Regions from separate parts of the Akkermansia sp. BCRC 18949 genome, predicted to be linked through region 2. Evidence: riboswitches for the same ligand, from Rfam matches in the RefSeq annotation. Region 2 holds a riboswitch; the other holds the start of a gene.
What was found. A riboswitch is a leader RNA that binds a small molecule or an ion and turns the genes downstream of it on or off. The one in region 2 is predicted to bind cobalamin.
Positions count from the first base shown of each region.

Region 1: it holds a riboswitch for cobalamin, as region 2 does, so the genes downstream of both, P8A25_RS08225 (autotransporter domain-containing protein) here and P8A25_RS04880 (sirohydrochlorin cobaltochelatase) in region 2, are expected to answer to the same signal.

Region 1 covers NZ_CP123619.1:1,952,394-1,957,751, reverse strand. Annotated here, with positions in the region: gene P8A25_RS08225 (autotransporter domain-containing protein) at 1-2,735, opposite strand, end outside; cobalamin riboswitch at 2,839-2,977, opposite strand; gene P8A25_RS08220 (acyltransferase family protein) at 3,132-4,142, shown strand; gene P8A25_RS08215 (bifunctional adenosylcobinamide kinase/adenosylcobinamide-phosphate guanylyltransferase) at 4,150-4,737, opposite strand; gene cbiR (cobamide remodeling phosphodiesterase CbiR) at 4,712-5,358, opposite strand, start outside.
Region 2 covers NZ_CP123619.1:1,181,366-1,186,723, forward strand. Annotated here, with positions in the region: gene P8A25_RS04865 (precorrin-8X methylmutase) at 1-312, opposite strand, end outside; gene P8A25_RS04870 (hypothetical protein) at 319-1,557, opposite strand; gene cobI (precorrin-2 C(20)-methyltransferase) at 1,554-2,261, opposite strand; gene P8A25_RS04880 (sirohydrochlorin cobaltochelatase) at 2,263-3,228, opposite strand; cobalamin riboswitch at 3,238-3,443, opposite strand; gene P8A25_RS04885 (TfoX/Sxy family protein) at 3,722-4,117, shown strand; gene P8A25_RS04890 (TlpA disulfide reductase family protein) at 4,139-5,152, opposite strand; gene P8A25_RS04895 (N-acetyltransferase) at 5,317-5,358, opposite strand, start outside.

The DNA of each region.
Region 1 (5,358 bases), 770 kb from region 2:
TTGTCTCCAATGACCACATTGACGTGCGCTCCATCCACATGGTAGGAGGAAGAGACGTTCATTTGGGAATAGGTGTCCGCTCCGGTATGGGTGGCGTCCGCCGCCGCCGTTCCGTTCACGATGAACGTGAGTTCCTGCACTCCCCCCCACGCGTTCAGGCCGCCTTCATAGTTGTGGTAGCCTGCGGAGGAGCCGGAGCCGATCACGATTTCACTGCCGTAATAGGTAACCTCTCCCTTGAAGGCGCCGGAACCGGAGACGGTGGAACCGCTGTTGGTTTCCACGCCGGATAGAACAGTGGAGCCGTTCAGCACCAGATGCCCCGGATTAGCCGGATGGGCGAATGCCTCACCCAGGCGGATGCTCCCGCCTTCCACGCCCAGACTGGCGTCCCTGCCGTCCAGAACGAGGGTGGCGTTGTTGCTGATGACGACGTTTTCCGCCGCATAGGAACCCCTGGCGACAACCTTCACATCCTGTGCCGTGACGTTGAGGTTCGCGAAGGCGCCTCCGTCGGCGGCGGAGGCGCTGTAGCCTGCCGTGCCGGAGTGTTCCCAGTTCAGGGTCTGTTCCTTTTCATCCTTGCCCGCCAGCGTCAGTTGTCCGGAAACGCCGCTGACGGCTCCGGAGGAAATGACGGCGTCCGACTGGCTCAAGTCAGCCTCCCCGCCTTCCAGCACGATGCCGTGCTCAGGCAGGTTTTCCCCGATGATGACCTTGGAGCCTTCCCCCACATGGATGCTTTCTCCGGGGTTGACGACGATGGGGGCGCCTTCACCCAGGAATACCTGGCCCTGGAGGCGGTAGCTCATGCGGTAGTTTTCCAGTTGGAAGTTGTCCACCCTGGCTCCGTACATGGCGGTGATGCCGTTCTTGATCTGGTCCAGCGTGACGACCCAGGCGGAATCCGTGGCGTTGAGCACCGTGGCGCCTACCGTGGCGTTTTGCGCCAGGTCCAGATTTACGTTCAGGCCGTCAAAGCCCACTTCCAGGGCCGTTCCCGCCGCATTCTGCACCAGGGTCCCGTTGAGCAGCGTCATGCCTTCCGCAATGGTGAGCGTGCCGCTGCCGGAGATGGAGCCCTGGTTGTTGACGACGGCCCCGTCACGGAGTATCTGGGAGTTCCCGGTCAAGGTGACGGCAGAGCCGTGGCCCACGTTGAACCGGTTGAGCAGCCCGGCGGCTTTTTCCGTGGAAATGGTCCAGTTTGCCTTGTTTTCCGCACTGCCCACGTTGAGCGTGACGGAGGAATGGTGGGTGGCCGTATCGGACTTGCTGGTGTTGACGGTTGTCCGCACCGTATAGTCAAACAGTCCCGGAGCGGCTTCCGTTCCGGACAGCAGCGTAATGGTATCCACGGAGCCTTCCGCTCCGGAGCCGCCCAGTTCCCAGATGCCGCTGATGGAAGCTCCGGCGTGGACGGTGACGTTGTCCGCCGTGTTTTCCGTGGAGAAGCCGGAACCCGTATTGGACCCGCTGTACAGGGCATACCCCGTTGCTTCGTTCCCCGTCGCCGTTGCTTCAATGACGCCGGTGGAACCGATGGTCGTCGTGATGCCGGCTCCTCCCATCAGGGCCGCCGCCGTGCTGCCGGCAGTTGCCGCGCTGACGGTTCCGTTGATAGTGCCGGTGGTCAGGGAGAATTCCGCCAGCAGCCCGTAGGCTTCCGCAGCTCCCGTGGAGGAGGCGGAGATGAAACCGCTGACGTTTCCCACGGACAAGGAGCCCGTGGAACGTGCCCCGGCGGCCGTTCCGGCCATGGCTTCCGCCCGGATGGCGCCGCCCACATTGCCGATGGTAATATTGGAATGGGTCTGGTAACCCCCTTCTTCTCCGGCGAAGAGGCCGTAGGCGTCCATGCCGTTGGTCGTGGCGGTAACGCTTCCCGTTGCTCCCATGTCGCCCAGCGTGATGTTTTCCCTGGCTTCAATGCCGATGGCGGAAAAGTCCTCGCTTTCATCATTGGAACCGGAGGCTGCGGTGATTTGACCGTCCAGCCGGGTAATGTTCACCTGCCCGTAGTTGGACTGGATGCCTCTGGCTCCGTAGCCGCCGGCCGTCGCCGCGGAAATGCTGCCGGTGGAGGAAAAGGTGCCGATGTTGACGTCCTTGTAGCGCGGGCCCTGGTAGTCCATGGTGTTTCCGTAGGCATACAGTCCCCTCGCATAGTTTCCTGTTCCCAGGTCCACGGAGATTTTGCCGGCCATCGTTCCAATGTCCAGGCGCCCCTGATAGGCGTAAATGCCGTTGGAGGAGAAATTGGCCGTGATGGAGATGAGGGCGTCTTCCGTGATCGTTCCGATGGAGAGTATTTTCCCGTAGCTCCGGATGCCGGTGGCATTCGTTCTGGCTGCGGAGATGTTGAATGTTCCTGCCAGGGTGCCGATGTCCACATTGACTCCGGAGGAGGTGTCAATGCCGAAGGCGTTGTTTGCCGTGGAGGAGACGTTGAATACGGCATCCCCGGCAATCGCGCCAATGCTGAGGGTGCCTGATTTTCCCCAGATTCCGCGCACGTTGCTGGAGCCTGTCACGTTGAATGTGGCGGAGACCGTTCCCAGGGCCGCATCTGAGGCGGTTCTGGCTACAGTGGCGTCATAAGCGCCGGCCAGGTCTTCCCTGGCAGTATCCTGGGCATGGACCGTTCCCAGCATGCCGAGGCAGGCCAGGGTCATAGCCACAGCCTGCATCCGGTGCCTGGCGTGGCACGGTGTTTTTTCAGGAGTGTTGAACATTCCGGACTTCAAGGAGGCCGGACCATCATAGTCTGCTCCGTTCAAGCGGAGCGTGTTGGATGAATGCATGTGTATGGTCTGAATGCCGGAATACTCGCCGGCGGTTCATAAAATACTTCGGGGCTGGCGATCTGGCTCATTGCAGGTTTTTAAGCCGTGCAATATACAGTGGCGGTACCGCTCCGGATTCACACCGGATTCCCCATCTATTTCCTGCCCGTACCACGGGCTTCCCGGAAGCGCCTCCGGTTGGTGAGGGAGGCATGGCATGCCTAACATATCCTCCGGACCCTGTCAATTGGAACTTTTTCTTGCGTTTGGCTCCCTGTTTCGTATTGCCATGAAGGACGGCCATGCTATCATGGCGCCCCGGATGTTCGTTATTGTATTTGGCATATGTATGAAGCGTTAACGAACTCTCCTTCACATGCGCCGGGCATCGTCCGGGGAAGGAAACTGACGGAGAAGTGCCGTGACCCGTGGGTAGATATTATCCGTGTGCTGGCCATGTTGCTTATCATGATCCAGCATACTCCCGCTTCTCATGGCTTCACTGTGTATGCAACACGTGCGGGCGTATTTTTCTTTTTCATGGCGGCGGGTTACTTCCTGGCCCGGAAGTATGGGGGCAGCCTGGCCCCGGTGCCCTGGCTTAACTGGAGAAAAGCGTTTCTGATTCTGTGTGCCTATTTGTTTTGGATTTTCGTTTCCATGGCCTTGTTCGGGTTTCCCGCGGACATTGTAAAATGGATGACCGGTCTGGGAATAGGGCGCCCTCCTTTGGGAACTGTTTTATGGTTTTTGCGGGATTTAATGGTGTTTGTGCTGGTTTCAGGAGCGTTATTCCGGATGCCGCGGGCCTGTCTGCTCATTCTGTCCATGGCCTCCCTGGTGCTTTTCAGTACGAGCAATTCCCTTTACTTGTCCTTCGAATACATGGACAAGGTTTTCTGCGTTATCCATCCCAGGGGTTTTGGAGCATTTGCCCTTGGCATGTTTTTGTGCCGTTATTCCCTTGAAGAGTTGAAGAATGCAGTCGGTAAAGCGTGGCTGTACGTGCTGATGGTGTTTCCCGTTATTTTTATATGGGAAATGTACAGCACCGTTCAGGAGTCTGCGTTATCCTTGTGCATGGGCGTGCTGTGGCTGGCATCCTGCGCCTTCTTGATGATGCGGTATTTTCCGGGAATCTCCTCTTTCTGCGCCCGTTTGGCTCCCTCCGTCTTTTTTGTATATGCCGCGCATGCCCTGGTTTATGAGGGCATGCTCAGGCTCGGTTTTCCAAGGGGAAGCTTCTGGATATGGGGAATGGCCGTACCCCTTGTTTTTCTGGCTCTGAGCGGACTGTACTTTTTACTGGCGCGGATGTGTCCGGCAGTGTTGAAGTATATTGCGCTGAAGAATTGACCGTCTGCTATTTTTTTACGGTTACGGGAAGCCCCGCAACCATGAAGTAAACTTCGTCCGCGCTTTTGGCTAGAAGCTGGTTGGCGATGCCAAGCCCGTCGCAGTAGTGGCGCGTTTCCGCGTCCGCCTGGCTGATGCCCATGCCGGTTTCAGAGGAGACCAGAACCCAGGGCACGGGGGATTGGGGGATAAGTTCCTTCAAGGCCTCTATTTCCTCAATCAGCGCTTCCTGGAATGGTTCGTAGTCCGTAGGGTCCTTCTGGGCGTACAGGGTATTGGAGGTGAGCAGGGTTACGCATTCCAGAATGACGCCGTCCACCTGATCCAGCAGGCCGGATTCCCGGACGGCGGCGGCCACATGGCGGGGGCATTCCAGCGTAAGCCAGCTTGCCGGGCGCCGTTCCCGGTGCTTGCGCACGCGGTATTCCATGGATCCGGCTCCGGGCCACACCTCCGCCGTGGCGACGTACAGGATTTTTTCCCCGAATCCGGCGGCTATCTGTTCGGCGTATTGGCTTTTGCCGCTTCTGATGCCGCCCAGGACGAGCGTCATGCGTGCAGGATTGGCGTCAGTGTTTGGAGATGTAGCGTTCATGGGATTCCAGCATGGCCTGGTGGGAGTTCAGAAAGTCGTCCAGGCTGAAGACTTCCAGAGTGATGAGGGGGGAGAAACGGATGTCCCACATGGGGTGGAGGATGGCGTCCAGCGTGGCGGCGGCCATGTGGTGCAGGGATTTGTGGTCCCGTTTTTCCAGCCCGTGCAGGTGGCACATGCGTATGTCCGGCAGCCAGAGCGGCAGCAGTTCTTCCGGCCGCAGGCCTTCCTTCCAGACATGGCCTATGTCAAAGCAGCGGGAATGGGGCGTGGCGGAGACCAGCTTGTCCAGGTAGTCGGTCGGGTGGCGTTCCAGGTTTTCCAGGGCCAGGCATTCCGGAGCGGGCAGATGGGGCGTGATTTGCTCCAGGCTGCGGAGGATGCGTTCCGTTTCACGCTCCGTAAGATGGGGGCGCATGTCCGGGCCGGGAATGTGGTCCGTAACCACGTGCATGACCCACGTGTGGGGCTCCAGTTCCCGGGTCAGGTCAATGGCGCGGATGATGTTTTCCGTGTAGCGGCGCCCTGATTCCTCCGTGGCGAAGCCGCCGTCCGTGGGCAGGTGGACGTTCCACTTGACCCCGGCGTCCGCGGCGATTCCGGCCAGCTCCCGGATTTCCG
Region 2 (5,358 bases):
CTCCCGTGCGTAGCCGGGATGGGCGCGCCTCAGCCGTTCCACGGAAAGTCCGGCGCGGATCATGTTGGAATCGCAAAAGATGGGGCAGTGCCTGCGGAGCGCCTCCAGGGCGGAGGGAATGGGATCATGGCGGAACGCCAGCCCCTCGCCGATGGAAAGGTCCGCCGTGGTGTGGATGAGCCGCCGCATGACCTTCCATTCGGCAGGCGGCAGCTCTTCCCAGCCGTAGAACTCCCGTTCAATGGCGGCAAAGCTCTCCGCCTCAATGGCGGCGGGGGGCATGTCCCAGCGGATGTTAAATTCAGAGGTCATGAGAAGTCAGTGGGTATAGTGGATGAAAAGTCCCGTCAGGGCAATAAGAAGGATGGCCCCGATCATGCGGGAAAGCTGCATGACCACCACGATGGTCAGGGCGTCCCGCGTGGGGAAGATGCCCATGGCGGAGGGAAGGTTGCGCCGCAGGGCGCGGATGGGGTTGCCGATGGCGCTGGCTACCAGCATGGCCAGCAGAATCTGGGAGGAGGTGACCATGCCGTGGCTGCGGAGGTTGGCGGCCACCCCTGCGGCCTGGACCAGGCCGCCCATCTGCGCGGCGACGATGCTCATGAGCTCCGCGGGAAAAATGCGGTTCACCCAGTCCGGCACATGTTCCTCCCACCAGGAAAACAGGCCGTTTTTCATCAGCCATTCCACGCCGATCATCAGGGGGACCGTCAGGCAGAGCATCCGGAAAACAAGCGCCAGCACCCGCAGGCACGTCTGGCGCAGGGATGTGCGCCATTCCGGGGAGGCGTGCCCTGCGGCGGCCACGGCGCCGGCATTCCCGGAATCCGGCGCGGCGGCGGGGCTCTTCCTGCGGTGGAGGAACAGCACGGCCGCTATGAACAGGAAGCCGAAGCCCATCTGCCACCCGAAGTAGCAGATGGCGGGCAGCCCCACCGCGCCGATGACCGGATACGCCACCCGCAGGGAGTGGGAGACGTAGGAAAGGTAGCTGTTCACCATGCCGCCCGCAATCAGGTTGGAATGAGTAATTTTGCCTTCCGCGTGGCTGCTCACCAGCATGCCGTTGGCGGCGGCATTGGAATAAAGCGCCGTGGGGATGGACAGGCTGATGATTTCCGGCAGGTGGGCCCAGCGGGCCAGTCCGCCGAACAGCTTGCCCAGGGCAAGATGCCAGCGGAAGATTTCAGCAATGCCGCCGATGAAGGCCGCCACGGCCACCAGGCCGATCAGGCTGCCAATCTGAGGAAGGCGCGCCAGAATTTTTCCCGCGCCTGTCTCCGGAACCTGGGTGTTCCGGGAATGATGGCTCTTTTTGGGCGGCGGGGCAGGGCTGGAAGCGGCGGCTTCCGTCTTTTCCCCTCCCGCCTGCGTTTCCCGGGTGGATTCCCCGGCAGGCTTCATGGCTGTGCGGGCTTTTCCCGATCCCCCGGCGCCCATGCCGGCGGGCATGTGGACCACCATGACTCCGGAGGCTGCCAGGGCCAGCGCCAGCCAGAGCCAGCGGAGGGGCCGGCGCCAGGGATAGGTGCGGGAGTGCCTGGTGCCGTTCATGCCTTCTTGACGAACATCAGGGAAAGGTATTCTTCCGGCCTTGCGTCAATGACGTGGATGTCGTCCGTAATAAACTCGTCGGGCATGCCGAGCCTTTCCCCGTAAATGACGCGGATGTCCTTTTCCCGCCGGATGCGCTCCATCAGGCGCGCGCGGCTGCGGTAGGTCTTCATGAGAACGGTGGTGGTTCCGGGCGGGAACTCCAGGGAATCCGCCATCTCCGGCTTGAAGGCGGGAATGACCCGGAGCCGTTCCCCGTTTTCCACCAGTATTTGGCGGCTGCGGGCCGCCAGGGTGCAGAAGGAGGTGACGCCCGGCACCACTTCCGCGTGCAGGCCGGGATTCCGGCTGAGCAGGAGGCTCAGAATATAGCCGAAGGTGCTGTAGGTCATGGCGTCTCCCAGCGTGGCAAAGGCGCAGTCCAGGCCGCGGGAAAGAACTCCCTCAATAATGGCCGTATTCTTTTCAATCTGCTCCTGCCTGGTTCTCGCGTCGCGGGACATGCTGAAAACCAGCTTGCGGAACTCTGCCTTCACGCCGCCCACGGAACGCACCACCGCTTCGGAAATGCTGAAATCGCTGTTGGGTCCGGTCACCGTAAACACCACGTCCACGGAGCGGAAGACGTTGACGGCCTTGAGCGTGAGGTATTCCGGATTTCCGGGGCCGATGCCTACCCCGTAGAACTTTCCAGGGCTGGCCATGTCAATGCGCTTGTTTGGGGATCATGAGGTCGTCCTCCGTGGTCCGGGCATGGCGGGAAAAAACGGCGCGGATGCCCGGGTTTTCCCCCAGCCCACGCAGGTGGGTCTTGACGGTGAAGCCCTCCTTCCTGAGCATGGAAGCCCAGGAATCCTCCTCATCCCCGCCCAGGTCGTTCTTGGCGTGGTCTCCGGCCACCAGCATGAAGGGGGCCAGCCAGACGGTCTTGGCGCCGGACTTTTTAAGCTGTTCCAGAATGGGGGCCACCCCCCGCGTTCCTTCCACGGTGGCGAAAAACGCCAGGCTGTCTCGGTCGTTCAGCTCGCGGGCGAAGTCGGAAAGCACCATGTCGCAGCGTCCTTCCTGCTGGCCGTGCCCCATGAGCAGGATGGCTTCATCCTTCTTCCGTTCCGCGGGGAAATGCTCCAGAAGGGCCGTGATGGCCTCGTTCCTGTCCCGTTCGCTTTCCAGCAGGGGGCGGCCGATGAACACGTGGTCAAAGCTGTCCGGATGGCGCGCCAGGAAACTGACGATCTGCCTCTCCATCCGGGAAAACTCCTCGCCGGGGGCGATGTGGAGGGACTGGACGCGCAATGTGCGTATGCCTTTGCGGGCCATCTGTTCCAGATTTTCCTCCACGGAGGGAACGGGGGTTCCGCGTCCGGCAAGCTTCTTGCGGATAATGCTTGAAGTGTAGCTCCACTTCAGGCGGTCCGGGGCATAATGGGCCAGCATGTCCTTCTCCAGCTCCTTGTAGGAGACGGTAGCGTCCTGGTGGCTGGTCCCGAAGGCCACGAGAAGAAGCCCTTCCTGCCGTGACGGCGCCGCCTGTTCCGCCGGGGCGGGGGACGCTTCCTCCCTGCATGGGGCGGCGGAAAGCACGGGCAGGGAAAACAGGGTGAGTCCTGCAAGAAAAACGGAGGAAAGGGGCAGGAATGCCCCCGGCACGTAAGAGGATGCTTCAATCATGCGTTGATGAGGTATGGTGAACCGAAGCAAGGATATTCGGACTCCGGGTCTCCAACCTCCCCCTCGCCTTCACCCTCCGGAATGGGAGGACTGGCTGACCGGAACGCTGGCGGAAAAGCGTTCCTTGAGGGTTTGTAACCCGATACCGCAGCGCGACTGTTTCCGGTTCTCACGGAATTCCCCGTTGCTTCGGCGTGTTTAATGGCGTTTTTAGCCGTCACTGTCAATGTTTATTAGAACGCCGCCGAATTTCCGGAGGCTGGGAAAAAATGTGCGTGGACGGGTAAAAACCGCCTTTTGGCCGTTCCTGCGCCTGCTCTTGGAAAAAATGCAGGGTTCCGGATGCGGAAGCGGTGGAAGACGGGGCATTCCGGGGTGCAGAAATCCCGGCGGAAAAGAGAGGGAGGAAGCGGCCCATTCCGTACCGTGCCGGGGCTTTCCAATCCGGTGGGCCGCAGGCCGGAGTTTGCTGCTTGCAGAAGGCGGGGCAGGTATGAGAACATGGAGCATGGCTTCTTCCCCGAATGTTGTAGAATATATCTGTTTCCAGCTCCGGCATGCCGGGGACATTTCCTTCAAAAAAATGTTTGGGGAATACGGCCTGTACTGTGACCGGAAATATTTCGGCCTGGTATGTGACAACCAATTATTTGTCAAAATCACGGAGCCGGGCCTGAAGCTGCTTCCGCAGCAGGAGCAGGGCAGTCCCTATCCCGGCGCCAGGCCGCATTTCCTGATGACGGAACTGGACGATGACCGGACTCTCTCCTCCTTTGTCCGGGCAACCTGTTCCGTTCTCTCCGCTCCGGATGTCTTATCCGGGAAGAAGAAAAAAGCTTCCGGAGAAAAAAGAAACAGGCGTCCGTTAACGCCTGTTTGTTCCGGATGAAATGCCGTTCGGCTGAAAGGCTTATTTATCTTCCGGAGCCTCTGGCACAGCCAGGGAAGAAAGGCTCTTTTTCAGATTGCCCGCAACGGTCTGCGTGGCTTCATTGTCGGACTCCGCGAATTTGTCCACGGCCTGCGTCAGGGATTTGAGGTCGGATTCGGAAACCTTTCTCCCTTTCGCCTTGCGCTGCTCCAGGGCGGAAATCTTCTTGTTGAGGTCGGCCAGCTTCGGCAGGTCCTTGTTCGCCTTCAGAGTCGCCAGCGGTTCGTCAAACTCCTTGACGGAGGGGACCGCCGTCTTGAGGCGCGTGATGGCCGTCACCGCTTCCAGCGGGTTGGACTGGATCTGGGCCTGCACCATGTCCTTGGCGTCTCCCAGCCATTCGTCAAAAGCGGCGCAGACGGCCTGGGCCTCCTCGTCATCTGTTTTCTTCCGCAGGGGCGTGATCTTGGACTCGATGTTGCTGCCGTTGGAAACGACTGTCTTGGCCAGGGACTTGTACTTGTCCAGCTCCACGCCTTCCAGGATGGGAAGGCCGCGTTCCACCTTCATCACCTCCTTTTTCACCAGGTCGTAAAGCTGGGTGGGATGCCCCTTGGCCACCACCTTTCCGTTGGCCCCGATCAGCACCGCATGCGGCAGGCCTCCCGGGCAGGAGGCCGCCGGAATATCCAGCCCCTGATAGACGGGGAAGGTAATCTTCTTTTCCTCCAGGAACTGCTTCACCCTGGGGGTCAGCCCCTGGCGGTGGCTGCCAACCACGGTGAAACCCTTGGACTGGAATTTGTCCTGTAATTCCTGCAAATGCGGCATGCTGGCGATGCAGGGAGGGCAGTTGATGCCCCAGTATTCAAAAAACACCACCTTCCCCTTCAGGTCGGAAGCCTTGATTCTCGGCCCGTGGAGGTGGCTGCCTTCGTCAAAGGATGGGTAGGTGACTTTGGCGCCGTTCCCGTTGTCCGCCGCGTGGAGGAAAGCCGGGGCCGTCATGGCGGCAATGGAGCCGGACAGAATGAGGGCAGTAAAGGTTTTCATAGGATGGATGATGCAGAATCCCGCATTGAGTGTCAAGAAGGAAGCTCGCGCCCCGCGCTGCCTTCTCCGGTTGTTTCCTCGGCTGTCCCGCCTGTTCTGTTTCGACGGGCTGTGCACTTCCGGTCCGGGGACGCCCGGCGGCCCGTTCCCGTGGGAAAAACGCTTCAGGCAATATCCAGCCCCATGATGTAATCCGTCATGTAATA